Rubrivivax gelatinosus IL144: one gene and its partner. The protein of the gene in region 1 interacts with the protein of each later gene in a pairwise test. Links are inferred from orthologs where the notes say so. Each region holds a gene or a part of one and is shown in the gene's direction. Other genes may lie near its edges.

Region 1 (5,632 bases):
GTGCTCTTCGACGACCAGGTCGGCGCCGACACGCTTCGCACGCTGCTCGACGAGCTGGCGTCCGACTGGCGCGGCCGCGGTGTCGAGCTGGTCGCGCTGGCCTCGGGCTGGCGCTTCCAGAGCCGGCCGGAGATGCGCGAGTTCCTCGATCGCCTGAACCCCGAGAAGCCGCCCAAGTATTCGCGTGCTGCGCTGGAGACGCTGGCCATCGTCGCCTACCGCCAGCCGGTGACACGCGGCGACATCGAGGACATCCGCGGCGTCACCGTCAGCAGCCAGATCGTCAAGCAGCTCGAGGATCGCGGCTGGGTCGAGGTCATCGGCTACCGCGAGGCCCCCGGCCGCCCGGCGCTGTACGCGACGACGCGCCAGTTCCTCGACGACCTGGGCCTGAAGAGCCTGGATCAGCTGCCGCCGCTGGACGGCGGCGAAGCGCCGACGGCGATGCTCGAGGCGCTCGAAGACCAGCCTTCGCTGCTCGGTGACGGTCAGGCCCAGCTGCCGCTGGACGAAGCCGACGCTGCAGCGCCGATTGCCCCCGAGACGGCGGACGCCGAGGCGTCCACCCCCATCACCGGAACGCCCGAAGGCGCTTCCGGCCCCGACACCACTTCCTGAACGACGAGATCGCATGAGCTCGAACGACGCCGAATCCACGCCGGACCCGATCGCCGCCGTGCCTCCCGCCGACGAGGCGCCGCCGAAAAAGCGCCGCGCGCCGCGCAAGAAGGCCGAGGCGCCCGCCGCCGACGTCGCGCCGGCAGCCGAGGCCGTTGCGGCTCCCGAGGCGCCCGCGCCCGAGGCCGCGGCCGAACCCGCCGCCGAAGCCAAGCCGCGCCGCCGGCGCACGACGAAGAAGGCCGCCGCCGCCGAGGCGCCGGCGGCCGAGCCTGTGGCCGTCGTCGAGTCGCTGCCGGCCGCCGCTGCCGAGCGCGCGCCCGAGCCGGCGCCGACGGTGGTTCCGGCCGAAGCGCCGCCGCGCGCCGAGCCCGCCCCCGCGCCGGAACACGCGGCCGAACCGTCTGCCGAGCCGGCAGGCGAGGGCGCCGACGCCGCGCCGGCCGAAGCCGGCGCCGAAGGCGACGCCCCGCGCCGCAGCCGCAACCGCCGTCGTGGCCGCCGTGGCGAGCGCGCCGAACGTGCGCCGCGCGACGCCGCCGCCCCGGCCGCCGAGGGCGAAGACGTCGCCGGCGACGACGAGGCCCCCGAGACCGCGCCGGCGCCGCAACTGCCGCCGGCCGACGTCGGCGAGGTCTTCGCCAGCGTGCTGTCGGGCGTCTGGGACGCCGAAGCCGGCGACGAAGCGCCGCCGCTGCCGGCCAAGCGCGTGCTCGCGCCGGAACCCGACGCGCCCAAGCTGCACAAGGTGCTGGCCCAGGCCGGCATCGGCTCGCGTCGCGACATGGAGCAGATGATCCTGGAAGGGCGCATCACCGTGAACGGCGAGCCGGCGCACATCGGCCAGCGCATCGCCGCCGGTGACCGCATCGCCGTCGGCGGCAAGCCGGTGCGCTACCGCATCGCGCCGCCGCCGACCCGCGTCATCGCCTATCACAAGCCGGCCGGCGAGGTCGTCACCCACGACGACCCGCAGCAGCGGCCGACGGTCTTCCGCCGCCTGCCCAAGCTGCACCAGGGCAAGTGGCAGTCGGTCGGCCGCCTGGACATCAACACCGAAGGCCTGCTGCTGTTCACCAACTCCGGCGAACTGGCCAACCAGCTGATGCACCCGCGCTTCGGCGTCGAACGCGAGTACGCCGTGCGTTCGCTCGGCGGCCTGGACGACGCCGCGCGCCAGAAGCTGCTCGAAGGCGTCGAGATCGACGGCCAGCGCTGCGGCTTCAAGAGCATCGAGAACGGCGGCGGCGAAGGCGCCAACCAGTGGTACCGCTGCGTCATCACCGAAGGCCGCAACCGCGAGGTGCGCAAGCTCTTCGACGCCGTCGGCCACGCGGTGAGCCGGCTGATCCGCATCCGCTACGGCTCGGTCGTGCTGCCCAAGGGGCTCAAGCGCGGGGTCTGGGTCGACCTGAGCGAGCAGGACGTTCGTTCGCTGCGCCGCATGACCGGCGTCGGCGAGCGTCCCGAGGGCGAGCAGCGCGATGCCGGCGGTGATCGCCGCGGCAAGCGCGGCAAGCGCGGCCGTGGTGGCAACGCCCCCGAGAGCGCGCCGCGCGGCCCGAAGCCGCAGCGCCGCGAAGCCGGCGAGGCCGCGATCCCGAATCCGCTGCAGCAGACCTTCGACAAGCGCGCGATCCAGCAGGAACGCCAGCGCCGCCGCGAGATCCCCGAGGACGGCCCGATCCCGAATCCGCTGCAGCAGACCTACGACAAGCGTGGCCTGCAGCGCGACCGGCCGGTGCGTGACCTCGGCGAGGACGGCCCGATCCCCAACCCGCTGCAGCAGACCTACGACAAGCGCTTCGTGCAGAAGCCCAAGCCGCTGGCCGGCGGCCGTGGCGCGCGCGGCCCGAAGAAGGGTGGCGCGGGCGGCCAGCCCGACCCGATGCAGACCTCGGTCGGCTACATCGGCGGCGACGCCTTCCTGCGCAAGGCCAACGGCGGCGGTGGCCGCGGCGGTCCGCGTGGCGGCCGGGGTGGTGGTGGCGGCGGCGGCGGTGGTCGCCGCGGCGGGCGCTGAACGCGTCTTTCCGTCATGGCCGCGCCGATCCGGCGCGGTAGAATCGAAAGCTTTGCCAAGTCCTTGATTGAAGGAGATATTTCAAGATGGCCATCGAACGCACCCTCTCGATCATCAAGCCTGACGCCGTCGCCAAGAACGTCATCGGCCAGATCTACGCCCGCTTCGAAGGCGCCGGCCTGAAGATCGCCGCCGCGAAGATGCAGCACCTGTCGCGTGCCGAGGCCGAAGCCTTCTACGCCGTGCACAAGGCGCGCCCGTTCTTCAACGACCTCGTGAGCTTCATGATCTCGGGCCCGGTGATGATCCAGGTGCTCGAAGGCGAAGGCGCGATCGCCAAGAACCGCGAGCTGATGGGCGCCACCGACCCGAAGAAGGCCGAGAAGGGCACGATCCGTGCCGACTTCGCCGACAGCATCGACGCCAACGCCGTGCACGGCTCCGACGCCCCGGAAACGGCGGCCGTCGAGGTCGCGTTCTTCTTCCCCGGCATGAGCGTCTACAGCCGCTGAGTCGACGATGGCCGTCAATCTTCTCGACTTCGACCTCGAGGGGCTGGCGGCCTTCTGCGACAGCCTGGGCGAGAAGCGCTTCCGCGCCGTCCAGCTGTTCCGCTGGATCCACCAGAAAGGCGAGTCGGACTTCGACAAGATGTCCGATCTCGCCAAGTCGCTGCGCGGCAAGCTCGCCGGCGCGGCGGTGGTCGAGTCGCTGCCCGTCATCAGCGAGCACGTCTCGGCCGACGGCACGACGAAGTGGCTGTTCGACGTCGGCGGCGGCAACGCCGTCGAGACCGTCTACATCCCTGAAGACGACCGCGGCACGCTGTGCGTGTCCTCGCAGGCCGGCTGCGCCGTCGGCTGCCGTTTCTGCTCGACCGGGCACCAGGGCTTCAGCCGCAACCTGAGCACCGGCGAGATCATCGCCCAGCTGCGCTACGCCGAGCACCGCCTGCGCGGGCCGGACGGCCAGCGCGTCATCGACAACGTCGTGATGATGGGCATGGGCGAGCCGCTGCAGAACTACACGGCCGTCGTGCCGGCGCTGCGCGTGATGCTCGACGACCACGGCTACGGCCTGTCGCGCCGCCGCGTGACGGTCTCGACCTCGGGCATGGTGGCGATGATCGACCGCCTGCGCGAGGACTGCCCGGTGGCGCTGGCCGTCTCGCTGCACGCGCCCAACGACGCGCTGCGCGACGCGCTGGTGCCGATCAACCGCAAGGACGGCATCGAGGCGCTGCTCGACGCCTGCCTGCGTTATGTCGAAGCAGCGCCGCGCGACTTCATCACCTTCGAGTACTGCATGCTCGACGGCGTCAACGACGCCCCCGAGCAGGCGCTGGAACTCGTGCACCTTGTCCGCCGCCGCCGCGTGCCGTGCAAGTTCAACCTGATCCCGTTCAACCCGTTCCCCGAGTCGGGGCTCAAGCGCTCGCCGCGCGAACGCGTGACGGCCTTCGCCAAGGTGCTGCAGGACGCCGGCATCGTGACGACGATCCGCAAGGTGCGCGGCGACGACATCGACGCGGCCTGCGGCCAGCTCGCCGGCGAGGTGCAGGACCGCACCCGGGCACGCGAACGCCTGCTGGAGCGCCGCCGCACGATCCCGATCGCCGCCGCGGAGGACCCGCGGTGACGCGTCGCCTGCTGGCCCTGCTGGCCGCGGCGGCCTGCGCCGCATCGCTGCTGGCGGGCTGCGTCAGCGAACCGCCGGCCAACGGCTCGGCCCGCGAGACGCGGCCGAGCAACGACCCCGCCGACGTCGAACGCCGCGCCAAGGTGCGGCTGGAGCTGGCGTCGGCGTACTTTGCCCGCGGCCAGTCGGAGACCGCGCTCGACGAGGTCAAACAGGCGCTGGCCGCGCGCCCCGACATGCCCGAAGCGCTCGGCCTGCGCGGCCTGATCTACGCCGCGCTGGGCGAGACGCGCCTGGCCGATGACAGCTTCCAGCGCGCGCTGTCGCTGGCGCCGCGCGACGGCGACCTGCGCCACAACTACGGCTGGTTCCTCTGCCAGCAGGGCCGCTACGGCGACGCCGACCGCGAGTTCGAGACCACGCTGGCGCTGCCGCAGTACCGCGGCAGCGCGCGCACGCTGCTCGCCAAGGGTGTCTGCGACGCGCGCGAAGGCCGCTGGGCCGATGCCGAAGCGGCGCTTTACCGCAGCTTCCAGCTCGAACCGGCCAACCCGGCGACGTCCTACAACCTCGCCGACGCGCTGTATCACCGCGGTTCGTTCGAACGTGCCCGCTTCTACGTCCAGCGCGTCAACGCGGTGAGCGAGCAATCCAGTGCGGCCACCTTGTGGCTGGCCGCACGCATCGAGCGCCGGCTGGGCAACCAGGCTGGCGCCTACGAGTTCGGCCGCCAGCTGCGCGACCGTTTCCCCCAATCGCCCGAGGCTGCCCAGTTCGAGCAAGGCCGGTTCGATGACTGATTCCGTGACGCCCCCGCCCGCGGGCACGACGGCCGGCGCGCTGCTGCGCGCGGCACGCGAGAAGCAGGGCCTGCACATCGCGGCGCTGGCCGCCGCCATCAAGGTCCCGGTGGCCAAGCTGGAGGCGCTGGAAGCCGACCGCCACGACGAGCTGCTGGACCCGGCGTTCACGCGCGCACTCGCCTTGGCGGTGTGCCGTGCGCTGCACACCGACGCCCAGCCGGTGCTGGCGCTGCTGCCGCGCACCGACGGTTCGGCGCTGGATCACGTCGTCGGCAGCCTGAACACGCCGTTCCGTGAACGCGCCGGCCCCGACATGCCCAAGGTCAGCCTGGGTTCGGTCAAGCCGCTGGTCTGGGCCGGCGGCGCGCTGCTGATCGCGGCGGCGGTCGTCTATTTCATGCCGGCCGGCATGCTCCAGTCCCCTGCGCCGACCGCCGACGCCAGCCCGCCGCCCGAAGCGGCGTCGGTGCCCGAGGCGGCCGCCTCGGTGCCCGAGGTCGCCCTGGTGCCGGTGGAGCCGGCTTCGGCGCCTGCGTCGGTCGCCGTGGCG
Region 2 (5,527 bases), 2.4 Mb from region 1 along the record:
GCGTCCAGCGGTCGGGTTGCTCGCCGGCGCGCAGCGCAGCGCGCACGCCCCAGGCCAGGGTGTCGTCGCTCCAGCCGGTGGCGGCGCTGCCGGCCAGCGTCCAGGCGCGACGGTAGTAGTCCAGCGCCTGCGGCTGCTGCAGCACCGCGGCCCACTTGCCGGCGAAGGCCCAGGCGAAGGCGGCGTCGCGCCGGCCCAGGCGCTGCTCCCAGCCGCCGGCGGCGAGCTGCGCGGCGGCGCCGGCCGGGTCGTTGGAGGCGAGCTTGAGCATCGCCATCTGCGCCACCGAGGGCGGCGTGTCGGGCTTGGCCAGCGTGCGCGCCGGGTTGGCGACCGCGTCGTCGACGGCGCGCGCGATCTCGGGCCCCAGCAGCTGCACCGCGGCGCGCAGCGAACGCTGGCCGCGCGCCGAGTTCTGGCGTTCGAGCTCGAAGGACAGCCTGGCCTGCTGCCAGACGTCGTCGACGTTGAAGCGGCCGGCGGCGAACATCGATTGCGCCAGCAGCGCGCAGCCGTCGTCGGCGTCGCGCTGGGCGTACCAGGCTTCCAGCGCCGCCTGACGCACGTCGCGCCCGGCCTGATGCTCGACGAGGCGGCTGTAGCAGGTCACCTCGCGATCGTCGTTCATGCGAAAACGCGGCACGTCGCGGGCGAAGCTGGCCCAGTCGCGGCGCTTGCCCAGTTCCAGCAGCCAGTCGTTGCGCAGCCGGTCCTCGACGTACTGGCCGCTCCAGCGGCGGTAGAAGGCCTCGACCTCGGCGACGTCGGCGTCGCGCAGCCGGCCCGACAGCTCCCAGTAGTCGACCCAGGGCGCCAGCGGATGCGACGCGAAGAGCGCTGCGGTGCGCAGCGCCGACAGCTTGGCGCGGTCGCCCTTCTGCGCGGCGGCGCGGGCGTCGAGCACGAGGTCGTCGCCGGTCTGCGCCTGGGCGGCGGGCAGGGCGAGCGCGAAAGCCAGCGTGGCTGCCGCGAGCGGGCGCAGCGGTGCCCGGCGGGTGATGCGTTGCAGGGCGTTCATAAGGGGGAATCTAGCGGATCACGAGTATCCGTCCGTGTCAGGCGCGATCAGGACGAGGCGGCATGGGCGTCCAGGCCGGCGCGTGTGGCCTGCGCCTGCTCGAGCACCCAGGCCTCGAAAGCGGCCAGTTCGGGACGTTCGCGCCGCGCCGGCCAGCGCACCAGCCAGTAGGCGAAAGGCGAGCGCAGCCGGCCCGCGGGGCCGAAGGGTTCGACCAGCTCGCCGCGCTCGAGCGACTCGCGCACCAGCGCCAGCCGGGCCAGCGCGACGCCCTGGCCAGCGGTCGCCGCCTGGATCTGCTGGTAGGTGTAGTTCAGGTAGAGCCAGCCGCGCGGCTCCAGGCCGGGCACGCCCTTGGCGCCCAGCCAGTGGCGCCAGCTCAGGTACTCGACGCTGGGCAGCTGCGAGTCCTCCTCGAGCAGCGTCATCTGCGCCAGGTCCTCGGGCTTGGTGAGCGGCCCGAGGCCGGGGCTGGCGACCGGCGTGACGACCTCGCCGAACATCAGCGTCGAGCCCGGCGGCGCGTTGTCGGGGTGGCAGTAGCGCAGCGCCAGGTCGAGCTCGGGGTCGTCGAGGTCGGCGATCGCGTCCTGGGCCGAGACGCGGATGTCGATGCCCGGCTGCTCGCGCTGGAACTGCTGCAGCCGCGGCAGCAGCCACATCGACGCGAACGAGGGCCAGGTCGTCAGGTTGACCTGGCGGCGGCCCTGGGCGCTGCGGATCTGGTGCACGGTGGCGTCGAGCCGGTCGAGCAGCGGCGCCACGGTGCGCAGCAAGGCCTCGCCGGCACCGGTGAGTTCGACGTGGCGCGTGCCGCGCAGGAACAGCGGCAGGCCGATTTCGTCCTCCAGCGAGCGGATCTGGCGGCTGACCGCCGGCTGCGTCAGATGCAGCTCGTCGGCCGCGGCACGAAAGCCCAGACGGCGCGCGACCGCCTCGAAAGCGCGCAGCGGGCCGATCGACAGCGGGCGTTGGCGTCGAAGATTCATGCGTTTAGGTTATCAATGTCGCGCGGATTTTTGATTGGACCCGGCCCCGTCCGCTGCCGAGAATACCTTCCAAGCAGTCGATCGTGGAGCCTGAGATGTCGCAAACCGCCATGAGCAATTCGCATCAGAGCGCGCCCTGGGAATGGGCCGTCGGTCCGGCCACGGCGATGCGTGTCCCGGCCGCCAACCAGCCGCGTTGGCTGGTCGTCTCCGAAGGCCGCGTCTGGCTGACGCGCAGCGGCTCCGGCCCCTACGGTGAGGACGTCTGGCTGCAGGCCGGAGAACGCCTCGAACTGCCCTGCGGCAGCGAATGGGTCATCGAAGGCTGGCCGTCGGCCCAGGTCGAACTGCTGGAAGCGCCGTGCAGGACGCCGGCGCGCACGCCGGCCCGCCCGGGCCGCTGGCACGCGCCCTGGGGCGCGGCGCACGCCGCCTGATCAGCGCCGGCGCGGCGCCCTCGGCTTGGGGGCCCGCGCGGCGAGTGCGGCCTGCAGCGCCCGCTGCGCCCAGGGCCGCATCGCCTCGGGCGCGTCCAGCGCCTCGGCCGGCGGGGTCCAGAAGCCCAGCCGCATCGGCTTGCCGGCGCGCTGGTATCGAAACGGCTCGCCGCCGGCGGCCTCGAAATCGGGCTCGGTCGCAGCGCAGGTCTTCAGATAGAGCTGCTCGTCCAGGATCAGCGCGACGAACAGTCCGTCGATGTCGAAACCGTGGCCGCCGAACATGCGGCGCACGCGCACCGCGCCCAGCGGCGCCAGCAGTTCGCGGCAGTGTTGTGCAAACGGGTCCTCGCGCATGACGGCGCCAGTCTAGGCCCCTGCGGCGGCGCCGCAAGCGTCACAATCCGATCCATGAACCTGCCGTTCCCGCTGCCGCTGCAGCCCTCCCGCGACAAGAAGACGCTGAGGCGCCAGCTTCAGGCCGAACGGCAGTCGCTCGTCGACCGCCACCAGCGTTCGGTGCACCTGCAGGAGGTGCTGCGCGTCTGGCTGATCGGCCGCACCGAGAACACGATCGGCGCCTACTGGCCGATCAAGGGCGAGTTCGACGCCTTGCCGGCGCTGTTCCGCTGGAGCGAAGCCGAACCCGACCGCCGCATCGGCCTGCCGGTGATGGACCGCGAGACCAAGCAGCTGCGGTTCCACGTCTGGTATCCCGGCTGCCCGATGGAAGAAGACGCCTACGGCATCCCCAAGCCCAAGGACACCGAGCAGTTCGAGCCCGGGCTGCTGCTCGTGCCCTGCGTCGGTTTCGGCCCCGGCGGCGTGCGCCTGGGCTACGGCGGCGGCTTCTACGACCGCACGCTGGCGACGCTGCAGCCGCGGCCGCTGACGGTGGGCGTCGGCTACGCGCACGGCTTCGTCCCCTGGCTCGAGGCCGAGGCGCACGACGTGCCGCTGGACGTCGTGCTGACCGAAGACGGCGTGCACTGGCAGCACCCGGACATCTGAAGTTACCGGCCGCTCGGCCGGCCTGCCTATCATCGCCCTCGCCGTGCCGGCGTCACGGGAGGTCACGATGGCTCATGAACATCGCAGCCCAGCGCTGCCTCTGGTGCGAAGGGCCGCGCTGCTCGCGGCGCTGACGGTGCTGGCCGCCTGCGGGGGCGGAGGCGGCGGTGGTGGCGACGACAGCGCGGCCGGCTACAGCGTCTCCGGCACGCTGTCGGTGTCGGCCAACCTCGTCGTCGACAGCGACACCAACGACCCGAACCAGACGCGCATCGCCAACGACGACTCGGCGCAGGCCCAGCCGATCGCCGCGACCAGCCAGGTGATGGGCACCGTCAACGTGCCTCGGGCGGGCGCGGACGGCGCCAGCCATGCCGCCGGCGACCCGAGCGACTTCTTCCGCGTGACGCTGGCCGCCGGCCAGACGCTGCAGCTGGACTTCACCGCCGATACCGCGGCCAACGACCTCGACCTCTACGTCTATCGCCGCGTCGGCGACGCCGACGTGCTCGTCGGCTCGTCGACCGGAAGCTCGCTGTCGGAGTGCGTGCGCGTCACCGAGCCCGGTGAATACGTCGTGCAGGTCGAGGCCTACGACGGCGCGTCGCTCTACAACCTGCGCATCGCCGCGGCCGGTGCCGGCGGCAGCTGCGCCAACGCGACGAGCTCGGTTGCGGCGCGGCGCCTGGTGCCGGGCCAGCTGATCGCCGGGCTGGCCGAAGGCAGCGGCCGCGTGCGCGCCGCCGGCGCGCTGGTGTCGGCGCAGCCGCTGTCGCTGCTCAAGGGCCGTGTCGCGCCCGGGCGGCTCGGGCTGATGGCGCTGGCCGATGACGAGAAGTCGCGCCGCCGCGGCCTGCTGGCGCTGGCCGGTGCCGACGAGGCGACGCTGCGCGCCGCCCGCCGGCCGGCGTGGATGGACCGGCTGTCGCCGGATTCGCGGCTGCAGGTCGAGACGCTGCAGTACGCCAAACGCCTGGCCGCCAGCGGCGCCTTCGACTACGTCACCGTCAACCGCCCGCTGCACGCGACGGCGCTGGTCGGCAGCTTCCCGCCCGACGACCCGCGTTACGCGCTGCAGCGCTGGCACTACGAGCAGATCGCGCTGCCGGCGGCGATGGATGCGCTGGTCGCCTTGAGCCCGCAGCCGAGCCAGCGGCCGATCGTCGCGGTGCTGGACACCGGCATCGTCGCCGACCATCCCGACCTTGCCGGCCAGATCACCGCCGGCTACGACTTCGTCCAGGACGCCGCGTCGGCCGGCGACGGCAACGGCCTCGACGCCGACCCCGACGACTTCCGCGCGGCCGACTCGCAGCCCTCGTTCCACGGCACGCACGTCGCCGGCACCGTCGCCGCGGCCACCTACAACGGCACCGGCGTCGCCGGCGTCGCGCCGATGGCCCAGGTGATGCCGATCCGCGTGCTCGGCAAGGGCGGCGAGGGCACGTTCTACGACATCCTTCAAGGCCTGCGCTACGCCGCCGGCCTGGCCAACGACTCGGCCAGCGTGCCGGCGCGGCGGGCCGACGTCGCCAACCTCAGCCTGGGCGCGAGCGGCGTGGCCTGCGACAGCGCCAGCGCGACGCTGATCGCCCAGGTGCGCGCCCAGGGCACGATGATCGTCGCCGCCGCCGGCAACGAGTCCGACCGCGACAGCGGCCGTGTCGCCGCGGTCGACTACCCGGCCAACTGCGCCGGCGTGCTGGCGGTGACGGCCACCGACGCGCAGCGCGGCGTCGCCTACTACGCCAACGGCGGCGACGAGCTCGCGCTGGCCGCCCCTGGCGGCGACATGCGCGTGGCGACCACCGGCAGCGGTCTGCCCGACGGCATCTACAGCACGCTGGCGACCTTCGATGCCGGCGGCGTGCGCACGCCGACCTACGGCCAGTACCAGGGCAGCTCGATGGCGACGCCGCACGTCGCCGCGGTGCTCGCGCTGATGCGCTGGGTGCACCCGGCGATCACGCCCGAGCAGGTGGACGCGCTGCTGCAGGCCGGCGAGCTCTCCGACGACGCCGGCGCCACCGGCCACGACAGCCAGTACGGCTGGGGCATCGTCGACGCGGCCA

The links.
Region 2: the proteins of ndk (region 1) and RGE_RS02445 interact in binary tests that used the Escherichia coli proteins (3 or more experiments, as listed by UniProt). The link is inferred for Rubrivivax gelatinosus IL144 from one-to-one orthologs.

The regions. Positions count from the first base shown.
Region 1 is NC_017075.1:2,920,804-2,926,435, reverse strand. What follows is about bases 1,467-4,440. They hold ndk (nucleoside-diphosphate kinase), read left to right. Parts: upstream 1,467-2,727; coding sequence 2,728-3,153; downstream 3,154-4,440. Other genes in these bases: pilW (type IV pilus biogenesis/stability protein PilW), read left to right, coding at 4,276-4,440; rlmN (23S rRNA (adenine(2503)-C(2))-methyltransferase RlmN), read left to right, coding at 3,161-4,279; RGE_RS13430 (pseudouridine synthase), read left to right, coding at 1,467-2,641. In the rest of the region: SMC-Scp complex subunit ScpB, read left to right, coding at 1-618; more of RGE_RS13430, read left to right, coding at 632-1,466; more of pilW, read left to right, coding at 4,441-5,079; RGE_RS13410 (helix-turn-helix domain-containing protein), read left to right, coding at 5,084-5,632. UniProt on the Escherichia coli protein: Major role in the synthesis of nucleoside triphosphates other than ATP. The ATP gamma phosphate is transferred to the NDP beta phosphate via a ping-pong mechanism, using a phosphorylated active-site intermediate.
Region 2 is NC_017075.1:518,892-524,418, forward strand. The notes cover bases 1,787-4,655. They hold RGE_RS02445 (5-formyltetrahydrofolate cyclo-ligase), read left to right. Parts: upstream 1,787-2,855; coding sequence 2,856-3,455; downstream 3,456-4,655. Other genes in these bases: RGE_RS02430 (LysR substrate-binding domain-containing protein), read right to left, coding at 1,787-2,007; RGE_RS02435 (DUF2917 domain-containing protein), read left to right, coding at 2,118-2,444; RGE_RS02440 (TfoX/Sxy family protein), read right to left, coding at 2,445-2,801; RGE_RS02450 (S8 family serine peptidase), read left to right, coding at 3,523-4,655. Outside these bases: RGE_RS02425 (lytic transglycosylase domain-containing protein), read right to left, coding at 1-1,018; more of RGE_RS02430, read right to left, coding at 1,066-1,786; more of RGE_RS02450, read left to right, coding at 4,656-5,527. UniProt on the Escherichia coli protein: Involved in the removal of 5-formyltetrahydrofolate.